DNA from 2 places in the Janibacter zhangyanbonis genome. Region 2 is predicted to be linked to the other one. Evidence: riboswitches for the same ligand, from Rfam matches in the RefSeq annotation. Region 2 holds a riboswitch; the other holds the start of a gene.

Region 1 (5,265 bases), 650 kb from region 2:
TAGGAGGTGCGCCCCGCCGTCGAGCCGACGTTGACGATGATCCCCTCACCCGCGACGAGCGAAGGGAGCAGGGCCTGCACCATGCGCAGGGTGCCGATGACGTTGACCTCGTACATCGCCCGCCAGTCCTCGACGTCACCCGTGGCGACGGGGTCGAGGCCGTAGGCGCCGCCGGCGTTGTTGACGAGCACGTCGAGGCGGTCGCCGACCTCGGCCGCAAGGGCCGCGACGGAGTCCGGGTCCGTGACGTCGCAGGTGACCGCCCGGCCGTCGATCTCGGCCGCGAGCGCGGTGATCGCCTCGGTGCTGCGGGCCGCGCAGACGACCTCGTGGCCGGCGGCAGCCAGGGCCCGCGCGGTGGCCGCGCCGATCCCCCCGCTGGCTCCGGTGACGACGGCGAGGGGGCGGGTCATGAGGACTCCTGTCGTGGTGCGGGGGCGATCCAGGTGGCGGCGGCGCTCGCGAGGACGCGCTCGCCGTCGAGCAGGGCGGTGCCGGTGTGGCGCTTGCGGCCCTCGCGACCGGTCTCCCACGCGATGACGACGAGCTCGCGCCCACGAGGGACGTCGGCGGCCACCGTCGAGGTGAGGGTGCCGAGCAGGAGCGGGCCGTCGGCGAAGCCGACGGCGAAGGCGCCCGGGCAGTCGAGCGCGGCGAGCACGGGAGGCAGCCCCTCGTCGGTGATCGTCACCGGCGCGGCGAGGACGTCCTCGCGGCCGGCGACCGGCGCCGCGAAGACGCGCAGACCCCCTTCGGCCTCCGGCCCGCAGACGTAGCAGCCGGGGTAGGGGTGCCCGCTCGCGTCGAACTCGGCGGCCGCGGCCCTGGCCGCCTCGAGGGAGACCGGTGCGGGGACTGCCAGGCCGGGGGCGGTCGTGCGACGGGCCGTGCCGAGCAGGGTCTCGCCGTCGAGGAGGTGCACCGCGAGGTCGGGGCCGTCGGCGACGGTGCCGTCGACCTCCCACCGCAGTGGACTGCCGAGCGGGGTGGGAGCGCTCAGGCGTACCGTCGCCGCCGTCAGGTCCCCCTCAGCGGGGACGAGGTCGTCGAGTCGTTCGGTGAGCAGACCGCAGACCCAGCCGCCGTTGCCGGTCCCCGGCGGGCCGACGTGCAGCGGGGCAACGGTCGTCGTCTCGGCTGTGGTGTGCACCACCCCAACCTAGCGACGGTGCCCCGGGAGAGGATGAGGGGGATGAGTGCGAGCGAGACCTTCGGCTGGAGGCGCATCGCCGTACCCGCCTTCGGGCCCACCTTCCTGTCCGCCGCCGCGAGCGGAGCCGTCGTCCCGATCGCGGCCCTGCGGGCCGACGAGCTCGGCGCGAGCCTGGGCCTGGCGGCCTTCGTCGTCTCGCTCACGGGCATCGGGCAGCTCGTCGGGGTGCTGCCCGCCGGCGCCCTCGTCGCCCGCATCGGCGAGCGGGCCACCCTCGTGCGCGCCGGCCTGCTCGACATCGTCGCGCTCGCCGTCGCCGGGTGGGCCCCCTCGCTGTGGCTCATGGCGCTCGCCCTCCTCGTCTCCGGGCTGGCCTCCTCGGCCTTCTTCCTCGCCCGGCAGGGCTACATGATCGACGTCCTGCCGCAGCACCTGCTCGCCCGCGGCATGTCCCTGCTCGGCGGTGCGATGCGCGCGGGGCTGCTCCTCGGGCCGGTCGTCGGCTCGGTGGCGATCGCCCCCTTCGGCCTGCAGGGGGCCTATGGGGTGGCCGTCGTCCTCGCCGTCGGCTCCGTGGTCACCGTGCTCACCGCGCCCGACCTCACCGGTGACCATGAGCGGGCCCGGGCCGAGGACCACCACGCGAGGGTCTTCGCCGTCATCCGGCGGCACGCGCGGCTGCTGCTCACGCAGGGCATCGGCGTCACCGTCATCTCGGCCCTGCGGCAGTCGCGTCTGGTGATCCTGCCGCTGTGGGCCGTGCACATCGGCCTCGACGGCGTCGACTCCTCGCAGATCTTCGCCGCGGCCGGCGTCGCCGAGCTGCTCCTCGTCTACCCGGGCGGCTGGGTCATGGACCGGCTGGGCCGGGTCTGGGTCGTCGCGGTGCTGCTGTCGGTGGTCTCCGCGGCCTTCCTCGCCCTGCCCCTCGCGGGGACGAAGGGGGAGCTGCTCGCCGTGGCCCTCGTGATGTCCCTGGGCAACGGACTGGGGTCCGGCATCGTCATGACGCTCGGGGCGGACGCGGCACCGACCCGCGACCGGGCGCAGTTCCTCGGCGCCTGGCGGCTCATGGGCGAGGTGGGCCACGCCGGCGGATCGCTCGGGCTGAGCGCCGTCACCGCCCTCGTCTCGCTGCCGGCCGCCGCGGTCGTCCTCGGGGTCGCCGGCCTCACCGGGCTGGCGTGGACGAGCGTGTGGGTATCGCGGGCGGACCGCGCTCGCGCGGGCAAGGCATGATGGTGCCGTGAAGGATCTCATCGACACCACGGAGATGTACCTCCGCACGATCTTCGAGCTCGAGGAGGAGGACATCCCTCCCATGCGGGCCCGCATCGCCGAGCGGCTGGGCCACTCCGGCCCGACGGTCTCGCAGACGGTCGCGCGCATGGAGCGGGACGGGCTGGTCAGCCTCGGCGACGACCGGCGCCTCGTGCTCTCCGACGAGGGTCGTCTGCTCGCGACCCGGGTGATGCGCAAGCACCGGCTCGCCGAGCGACTGCTCGCCGACGTCATCGGGCTGGAGTGGGAGCACGTCCACGACGAGGCCTGCCGCTGGGAGCACGTCATGAGCGAGCGGGTCGAGCGCAAGATCCTCGCCATGCTGCCCGAGCACCGCGAGTCGCCCTACGGCACGCCGATCCCCGGCCTCGAGGAGCTGCTCGCCGGTGGTGACGAGGCGCCCGCCGACGACTACCTCGAGGGCCTGAGCAGCCTGACCGACATCGTCGACGAGGGCCTGACCGGGACCTTCCGGGTGCGCCGCATCGGCGAGCCCGCGCAGGTCGACCACGAGGCGCTCGAGCTGCTCACCGAGGCGCGGCTGCGCCCCGGCGAGATCGTGCTCGTCACCCCCGAGGAGGACCGGGTGGTCGTCGCCCGAGACGGCGCCGCCAGCGACGCCGTCTCGCTGCCGCGCGACGTCGCCATGCACGTCTTCGTCGAGCCGGCGTCCGCCTCCTGAGCGCAGTCCGTGACCGCGGTGTGACATTTTCGTGATCAGCGGGTACGGTTCCTGAGTCCGCCTCCCCTGGGCGGATCCGTCTCGCGGACGCCTTGTCCTGCCACCGCACCGACGGCTGCTGCACTTCACCGCATGGCAGGAGCGGGGGACCCACTCATGGGGCATCGCGGATGCTCCTCGGGGTGAAGTCCCACGGTACGCGGACCGCTAGGTCGGTCCGGAGCCGCGGGACCGGGCCGCACCTCTCGCCCGAACCCGACAGCTGACCTCGCAGGCGGGACAGAGGTATTCATCGTGTCTCACTCCGTCGGGCGCCACCGCGCTCCTGAGCGTTACAACCCCCTCGCCGAGATCGGCACCGTCATCAGCCAGACCGGCACCCCGCTGGCCAAGGGCTCGGCCGTCCTCGCCGCCTCCGGTGGCCTCGTCGCCGCGATCGCCATCCCCGCCCAGGCCGCCCCCGCCGTCGAGCAGGCCGACGCCACGCCCGCGGCCGCCGCCGCGCCGGCCGCCCCGGCTGCCGCCGCCGTCACGGCCCCGAGCACGACCGCCACGGCCAAGGCCACGAGCGCCGACTTCGGTCAGATCGAGGTCGAGCCCGTCGCCAAGCCGACCGGCCCGACCCCCTACCAGCTGCGCATGCGCGCCGAGCGCGAGCAGGCCCGCCAGGAGGCCGCCGCCGAGCGTCAGCGCGAGCAGGAGCAGGCCGCCGAGGCCCGCCGCGCCGAGCAGGCCCGTGAGGCCCAGGAGGAGCAGCGCTCGGAGGAGGCCGCCGCCAGCCGCTCGCAGGAGCGTCAGGCCCCCGCGACCACGCCGGCCCCGGCCAGCACCCCCGAGCCGACGCAGGCTCCCTCCGCGCCGGCCCCGACCTCCGGTGGCGTCATCGCGATCGCCAAGCAGTACATCGGCACCCCCTACGTCTACGGCGGCTCGACCCCCGCGGGCTTCGACTGCTCCGGCTTCACGCAGTACGTCTTCGCCAAGGCCGGCAAGTCCATCCCGCGCGTGACCACCGCCCAGCAGGCCGCCGCCACCCCGGTGTCCAGCCCGCAGCCCGGCGACCTGGTCTTCTTCGGCTCCCCGTCGTGGCACGTCGGCATCTACGTCGGCGACGGCATGATGATCGACTCGCCGCGCACCGGCTCGTCGATCTCGATCCGTCCGATCTTCGACGGCGTCTCCGGCTACGGCCGGGTCTGAGCGCCGACCCGACAGGGGGCGAAGGGAGCAGCCGCTCCCTTCGCCCCCTGCGTCATGTCGTCAGGACTGCTCGCGCTGCCGGTCCTGCTCCTGCATCCGTCGGTAGGCGGCGCCGAGCTCGTCGTGGTGGAGCAGGTCGTCCTCGGGGACGCCGGTGCGATAGCCGGCGCGGCCGAGCATGTGCGCGGTGACGGGCGCGGTGAGGGCCTGGGCGCCGAGGACGATGAGCAGCGTGGCGACCGAGGCCCAGGTGCGCACCGTGAGCGCCAGGCCGAGCAGGATGAGCAGCAGACCCAGGGTCTGTGGCTTGGTGGCGGCGTGCATGCGGGCGAAGAGGTCGGGCAGGCGCACCAAGCCGATCGCGCCGACGAGGGCCAGCGTGGCACCGAGGAGCAGGCTGATCGCCCCGGCGAGGTCGAGGATCTGTGCCCAGCTCACGAGGCATCGTCCTTGCGGGCCATGAAGCGGGCGACCGAGACCGACCCGACGAATCCGGTGAGGCTGAAGACGACGAGGATCGGCAGCGTCCCGGCGTCACCGCTGCGCACGATCTGCGTCGCCATGATGCCGATGACGATGACGATGACCACGTCGAGGCTCAGGGCGCGGTCGAGGTTGGTCGGACCTCGCGCGATGCGCACGAGGACCAGGCCGGCGGCGGCGAAGAGTAGCCCGAGTCCGATCGACAGGATGATGCTCATGCGACCTCCTGCGTGCAGATCGAGATCTCCTCGGGGGTGCCGATGGCCCGCACGACCCGGGTCTCGACGGCCAGGACGTCTCGTCGCAGCTCCTCCATGCCCTCCGGCGTGGTGACGTGGAAGCCGTGGACGTAGAGGACGTTGGCGCCGCGTCGGGCCTCGACGACGATCGACCCGGGCACGAGGGAGACGAGCGCGGAGACGATCGTCATGTAGAACTCCGAGTGCGTGCGCATCCGGACCTCGAC
Region 2 (5,265 bases):
ACGCCTCCCGGGCGACGAGCCAGCGCAGCAGCGGCGCGACGTCGTCAGGCAGCGGTTCGTCGCTGGCCGTCCAGCGGACCTCGTCGATCTCCCCGGCCGGGTGCACGACCGGCCCCGTGACGTCCGACAGGTGCGGGTGGCGGAAGACGCTCGCGATGAGCGGTCGCCCCGCCTCGTTGGCGGCCGCGGTCCGGTGGACGGCGACGAGCTCGAGCCGCTCCGCGTCGAGCACGAGGCCGAGCTCCTCCTCGACCTCGCGCAGCGCGCACTCCGCGGCGGTCTCGCCCTGCTCGGGCTTGCCGCCGGGGTGCATGAAGGCGGCGGTGCCGCGCTTGCGCACCGTGAGCACCCTCCCCGTGGCATCGCGCAGGTCGACGGCGCTGACGACGATGGCGTCACCCACGTCACGGGGCCGGTCGCTCGCGAGCGCTGCGTACACGAGCGTGTCCGTCCACTCGCCCTTGCTGAAGAGGTCCTGCCGGTGGGTGGCCTCGTGCCGCATGCCGAGGCGCTCGCACAGCGCGGCCGAGGCGAGGTTGCGGGCATCGAGCTCGGCGACGACGCGGTGCACGCCGTGGTGGTCGAAGGCATGGTCGAGGACCGCTGCAGCGGCCTCCGTCGCGAAGCCCTGCCCGGCGACGTCGGGGCGGAAGGACCATCCGACCTCGCGGGTGGCGCCGGTCGCGTCCCTCGCCCACACGGCGACGTCGCCGACGACCCGCCCCTCGTGCTCGACGACGAGTGCCAGCGCCCGCCTCGGTCCGTCGAGGCCGGTCCGCTCGACGCGCTCGGCGATGCGCTCCCGGGCGACCGCCGGGGTCCACGGTGGCTCGAGCAGGTGACGCGCCACCTGCGGGTCGCCGTAGTACGCGAGGCTGGCGTCGAGATCGTCGTGGGTGTAGGGCCGCAGGAGCAGCCGCTCCGTGATGATCGGCAGCAACGGGGCGGGGCCGATCATGCCGGGTCGAGGACGAACCACACGTCCGGACCGTCGACGACCTCGTGCACGTCGACGACCCGACCGTCGACGGTGCGCGTGGCCTGACGGCGGGGGGTCACCCCCTTCGCCCGCATGACGTCGTACTCGTCGGCGACGCGCAGGACGGACCACGGGCGCTCCTGCGTGCCGTCGCCCGTGGCGAGCACGCTCGAGACCGACAGCGTGTGCAGGGTGGCTTCGCGCCGGGCAGCGGCGTCGTCACCCAGCGCCTCGTGGGCTGCGGCGAGCAGGAGGTGGGCCGAGGGGTTGAGGGCGGCACCGGGCATCTTGGCCCGGACCGCGTCGAGCGCCTCGCGGTGTCGGCCGGCCTCGAGCAGCGGGACGGCCTCGCGCAGGTCGACGTCGGGGTCGAAGCCGGCCGACGACCGGACTGCGTGACGCAACGCGGCCAGGTTGTCCGGTGTCTGCTCGCTCAGGTACCTCGTCACGAGCTCTCGCAGGCTCTCGGCGTGGGCTTCGCTCATCGTGGCTCCTCGGGTGGTCCTGCTCCGACCGTATCCGTCGCGGTGGGCGCTGACGCGGCCCGGCCCACTCCCCCTTCGTCCCAGCGCCACGCGCCGACGCACACCTGCCTCTCAGGGGACCTGCCTACGCTGGCCGGGTGACCAGCGCCGCCCAGCCCTCTGGCCTGCCCGAGCTCTCCGACGCGTCCCTGCGCCAGTTCGCGCAGATTCGCGAGGACTTCACCCGGATGATGCTCGGCTACCGCTTCGGCATGGAGCAGGTGGCCACGCGGCTGGAGATCCTGCGCGAGGAGTTCGCCGAGCTGCACCTCGACAACCCGATCGAGCACATCTCCACGCGGGTCAAGAGCCCCGAGTCGATCCTCGAGAAGGCGGCCCGCCAGGAGGTCCCGCTCGAGATCGCGGCGCTGCGCGAGCACATCACCGACATCGCCGGCGTGCGCGTCATCTGCTCCTTCGTCGCCGACGTCTACCGGCTGATGGCGGCGCTCACCGAGCAGGCGGACATCTCCGTGCGCGTGGTCAAGGACTACATCGCCAACCCCAAGCCCAACGGCTACCGGTCGCTGCACGTCATCCTCGAGATCCCGGTCTTCCTCTCGTCGGGGCCCGTCCAGGTGCCGGTGGAGGTGCAGTTCCGCACCGTGGCCATGGACTTCTGGGCGAGCACGGAGCACAAGATCTTCTACAAGTACGAGGGTGACGTGCCCGCCCACCTGCGCCAGCGGATCACGGACGCGGCCGCCACGGCGGCCCGGATGGACGAGGAGATGGCCCAGCTGCACCGGGCCGTCCACGGCACCGACTGAGGCCCCGGTCGGCCGGTCGCACGCCCCGCTCCACGCCCCGCCGACGACGCCGGCACGGCAGGCGCGCCCGGGTCCAGAAAAATCTCCACAGGGCCGTTACCAAACCGTGTCCCGATGCCCTACTCTTCTTTTCGACCCCACACTGCGGGGTCACCACCAGGTCGCCGAGTCCTGCCAGCCGGGTGGTCCCTGAACGCCACGGCAGGAGCGGGGGACCCATTTTTTCGGCCCCAGTGCCTCGGGGTGAAGTCCACGCGGTCGCACGACCGGTGGGCGGGATGCTCATCTCCATCCCAACCCGACAGCTAACTCCGCAGGCGGAGGAGAGACCATGTCGATGTTCTACGCCGGGCGCCACCGCGCCCCGAGCACGAAGACCCCCCAGCGCACCGGCGCCAGCCTGGTGGCCGTCGCCGCCGTCGGCCTCGGCACCGCCGCCGCCACGGCGCCCGCCGCGAGCGCGGCACCCGCCACCGTGAGCGCCCCGTCCGCCGCCTCCATCTCGTCGGCGTCGTCCGCGACGTCGACCGCGAGCTTCTCGGGCCTCGTCCGTCGCGGCGCCCGCGGCTACGTCGTCAAGCAGATCCAGTGGCGCACCGGCGCCAGCGCCGACGGCGTCTTCGGCCCCATGACGGAGTCCGCGGTCAAGCGCTACCAGCGCCGCAACGGCCTCGTCGCCGACGGCATCGTCGGCCCCCGCACCGGCACCAAGATGGGCCTGAGCTCGAGCCGCACCACGACGACCACCTCGCGCACCACGACGCGCACGGTCGCCGGCTCCTCGGTCCTGTCGACGGCGGCCAGCCTCGTCGGCACGCCCTACGTCTACGGCGGCACCTCGCGGTCCGGTTGGGACTGCTCGGGCTTCACCCAGTACGTCTTCGCCCGCCACGGCAAGAGCCTGCCGCGCACGGCCGAGCAGCAGCGTCGCGCCACCACCCGCGTCTACTCCCCGCAGCCCGGCGACCTCGTCTTCTTCGGCGCGCCGGCCTGGCACATGGGCATCTACGCCGGCAACGGCATGATGTACGACGCCGGCAACGCGCGCGTCGACACGACCAAGCGCAAGATCTGGACGAGCAACGTGACCTACGGCCGCGTCCGCTGACCCCAGCACCCCACGACGAAGGGGGCTCCGACCATCACGGTCGGGGCCCCCTTCGTCATTGCTGCCCCTGCGTCATTGGTGCACAACGGGTTTCGCCACCCGCGTTACCATTTCGTGACTATATGACCTATGGTCGAACGCGGTCCCGGCCACTGCCGGGACGCCGTCGAGGACGCCGAGTCCTACCACCTCGACGGGGTACCCCAGCAGCACCGGTAGGAGCGGAGGACCCAACCTCTGGCCACACGGCCTCGGGGTGAAGTCCTACGGCGGGGCATCGCCCGGTCGAAGGGCGGGATGGTCTCCATCCCAACCCGACAGCTAACTCCGCAGGCGAGAGGAGACAGCATGACCATGTTCTACACCGCACGTCACGCCGCCCCCCGCGCCCACCGCTCTGCGGCACAGCGCACGGGCGCCGGCGTCCTCGCCGCCACGGCTCTCGGCCTGGGGGCATCGACGATGACCGCCACGAGCGCGGCAGCCCAGGGCGGCCCCGAGGCTCCGGCCCCGGCCACCTCGCAGACCGCCTCGACCGGCGGCGCGCAGAGCGCCGGCAACTCCGTCGCTCCCAGCGGCTCGACCTCCTTCTCCGACCACGTGCGCGTCGGCGACACCGGCAGCGTCGTCAAGCAGATCCAGGACAAGGTCGGCGTCAGTGCCGACGGCGTCTTCGGGTCCCTGACCGAGCAGGCCGTGAAGAGCTGGCAGGCCAAGAACGGTCTGTCGGCCGACGGCATCGTCGGCCCCGAGACCGGCTCCGCCCTGGGCCTGACCGGCGGCGGCTCCAGCTCGACCGGTGGTGCCCAGTCCGCGGACGGTGGCACCGCCGAGACCGCCCAGGCCTCGGCCAGCGCCCCGGCCTCCGACTCGTCGATCGTCAACACCGCGCGCAGCCTCACCGGCACGCCCTACGTCTACGGCGGCACGACCACCGCGGGCTTCGACTGCTCCGGCTTCGTGCAGTACGTCTACGACAAGGCGGGTAAGGACATCCCGCGCACGACGCAGCAGCAGCAGGCTGCAGCCACCCCGGTCTCCAACCCACAGCCCGGTGACATCGTCTTCTTCGGCAACCCCGCGTACCACAACGGGATCTACGCCGGCGACGGCAAGATCATCGACGCGGGCAACTCCGAGTCGCCGGTGCAGGAGCGCGACATCTGGACCGACGACGTGTCCTACGGCCGCTTCTGAGCGACCACCGCAGGCCGCTCCCGAGCGGCTCGCACGACAGGGCCCCGACCGCCACGGTCGGGGCCTTCGTCGTGCTCGGGAGCCGGAGGCGCGTGAGACACTGGCCCTTTCTACACGCGTAGTCGCCTCAGGAGGTCATCCGTGCCCGCCACCCACGCCACCGGCGAAGCCCTCGAGCTCACCGACCGCGACCTGCTCCCCCTTCGTCCCTGGCGTCGGGCGCAGGAGGACCCGCAGCATCCCTCCTTCAGCCACGTCGTCGACGGCGACTGGCAGACCATCACCGCCGGAGAGCACCTCGAGAGCCTCGTTGCGACGGTCCGGGGACTCGTCGCAAGCGGCGTCGCCGCCGGTGACCGTGTGGCGCTCATGGCCGACACCCGCTATGAGTGGCTGCTGCTCGACGAGGCGATCTGGAACGCCGGGGCCGGCACCGTCCCCGTCTACCCGTCGTCGTCGCGCAGCCAGCTCGAGTGGATCGTCCGCGACTCCGGCGCGCGGGTCCTGCTCGTCGAGACGCCGGCGATGGCACAGCTGGCCACCGGTCTCGACGTCGAGGTCCTCGTCATCGACGACGGCGCCCTCGCCACCCTCGCCGAGCGCGGTCAGACCGTGGCCGACGATGAGGTGCACGCGCGCCGGGACGCAGTGACCTTCGACGGCCTCGCCGGGATCGTCTACACCTCC

What was found. Region 2 has a riboswitch for cyclic di-AMP ahead of ACQBJO_RS16470 (NlpC/P60 family protein). Riboswitches for the same ligand answer to the same signal wherever they lie in the genome.
Region 1: linked by a shared signal. The riboswitch ahead of ACQBJO_RS02405 (C40 family peptidase) and the one ahead of ACQBJO_RS16470 (NlpC/P60 family protein) in region 2 are both predicted to bind cyclic di-AMP.

Annotation. Positions count from the first base shown of each region.
Region 1 is NZ_CP191481.1:480,288-485,552, forward strand. It holds gene ACQBJO_RS02385 (SDR family NAD(P)-dependent oxidoreductase) at 1-413, opposite strand, end outside; gene ACQBJO_RS02390 (hypothetical protein) at 410-1,150, opposite strand; gene ACQBJO_RS02395 (MFS transporter) at 1,193-2,392, shown strand; gene ACQBJO_RS02400 (metal-dependent transcriptional regulator) at 2,400-3,116, shown strand; cyclic di-AMP (ydaO/yuaA leader) riboswitch at 3,233-3,408, shown strand; gene ACQBJO_RS02405 (C40 family peptidase) at 3,411-4,316, shown strand; gene mnhG (monovalent cation/H(+) antiporter subunit G) at 4,377-4,754, opposite strand; gene ACQBJO_RS02415 (monovalent cation/H+ antiporter complex subunit F) at 4,751-5,017, opposite strand; gene ACQBJO_RS02420 (Na+/H+ antiporter subunit E) at 5,014-5,265, opposite strand, start outside.
Region 2 is NZ_CP191481.1:3,337,251-3,342,515, forward strand. It holds gene ACQBJO_RS16455 (GNAT family N-acetyltransferase) at 1-958, opposite strand, end outside; gene ACQBJO_RS16460 (DUF4919 domain-containing protein) at 955-1,464, opposite strand; gene ACQBJO_RS16465 (GTP pyrophosphokinase) at 1,602-2,273, shown strand; cyclic di-AMP (ydaO/yuaA leader) riboswitch at 2,426-2,608, shown strand; gene ACQBJO_RS16470 (NlpC/P60 family protein) at 2,605-3,381, shown strand; cyclic di-AMP (ydaO/yuaA leader) riboswitch at 3,545-3,733, shown strand; gene ACQBJO_RS16475 (C40 family peptidase) at 3,730-4,578, shown strand; gene ACQBJO_RS16480 (AMP-dependent synthetase/ligase) at 4,720-5,265, shown strand, end outside.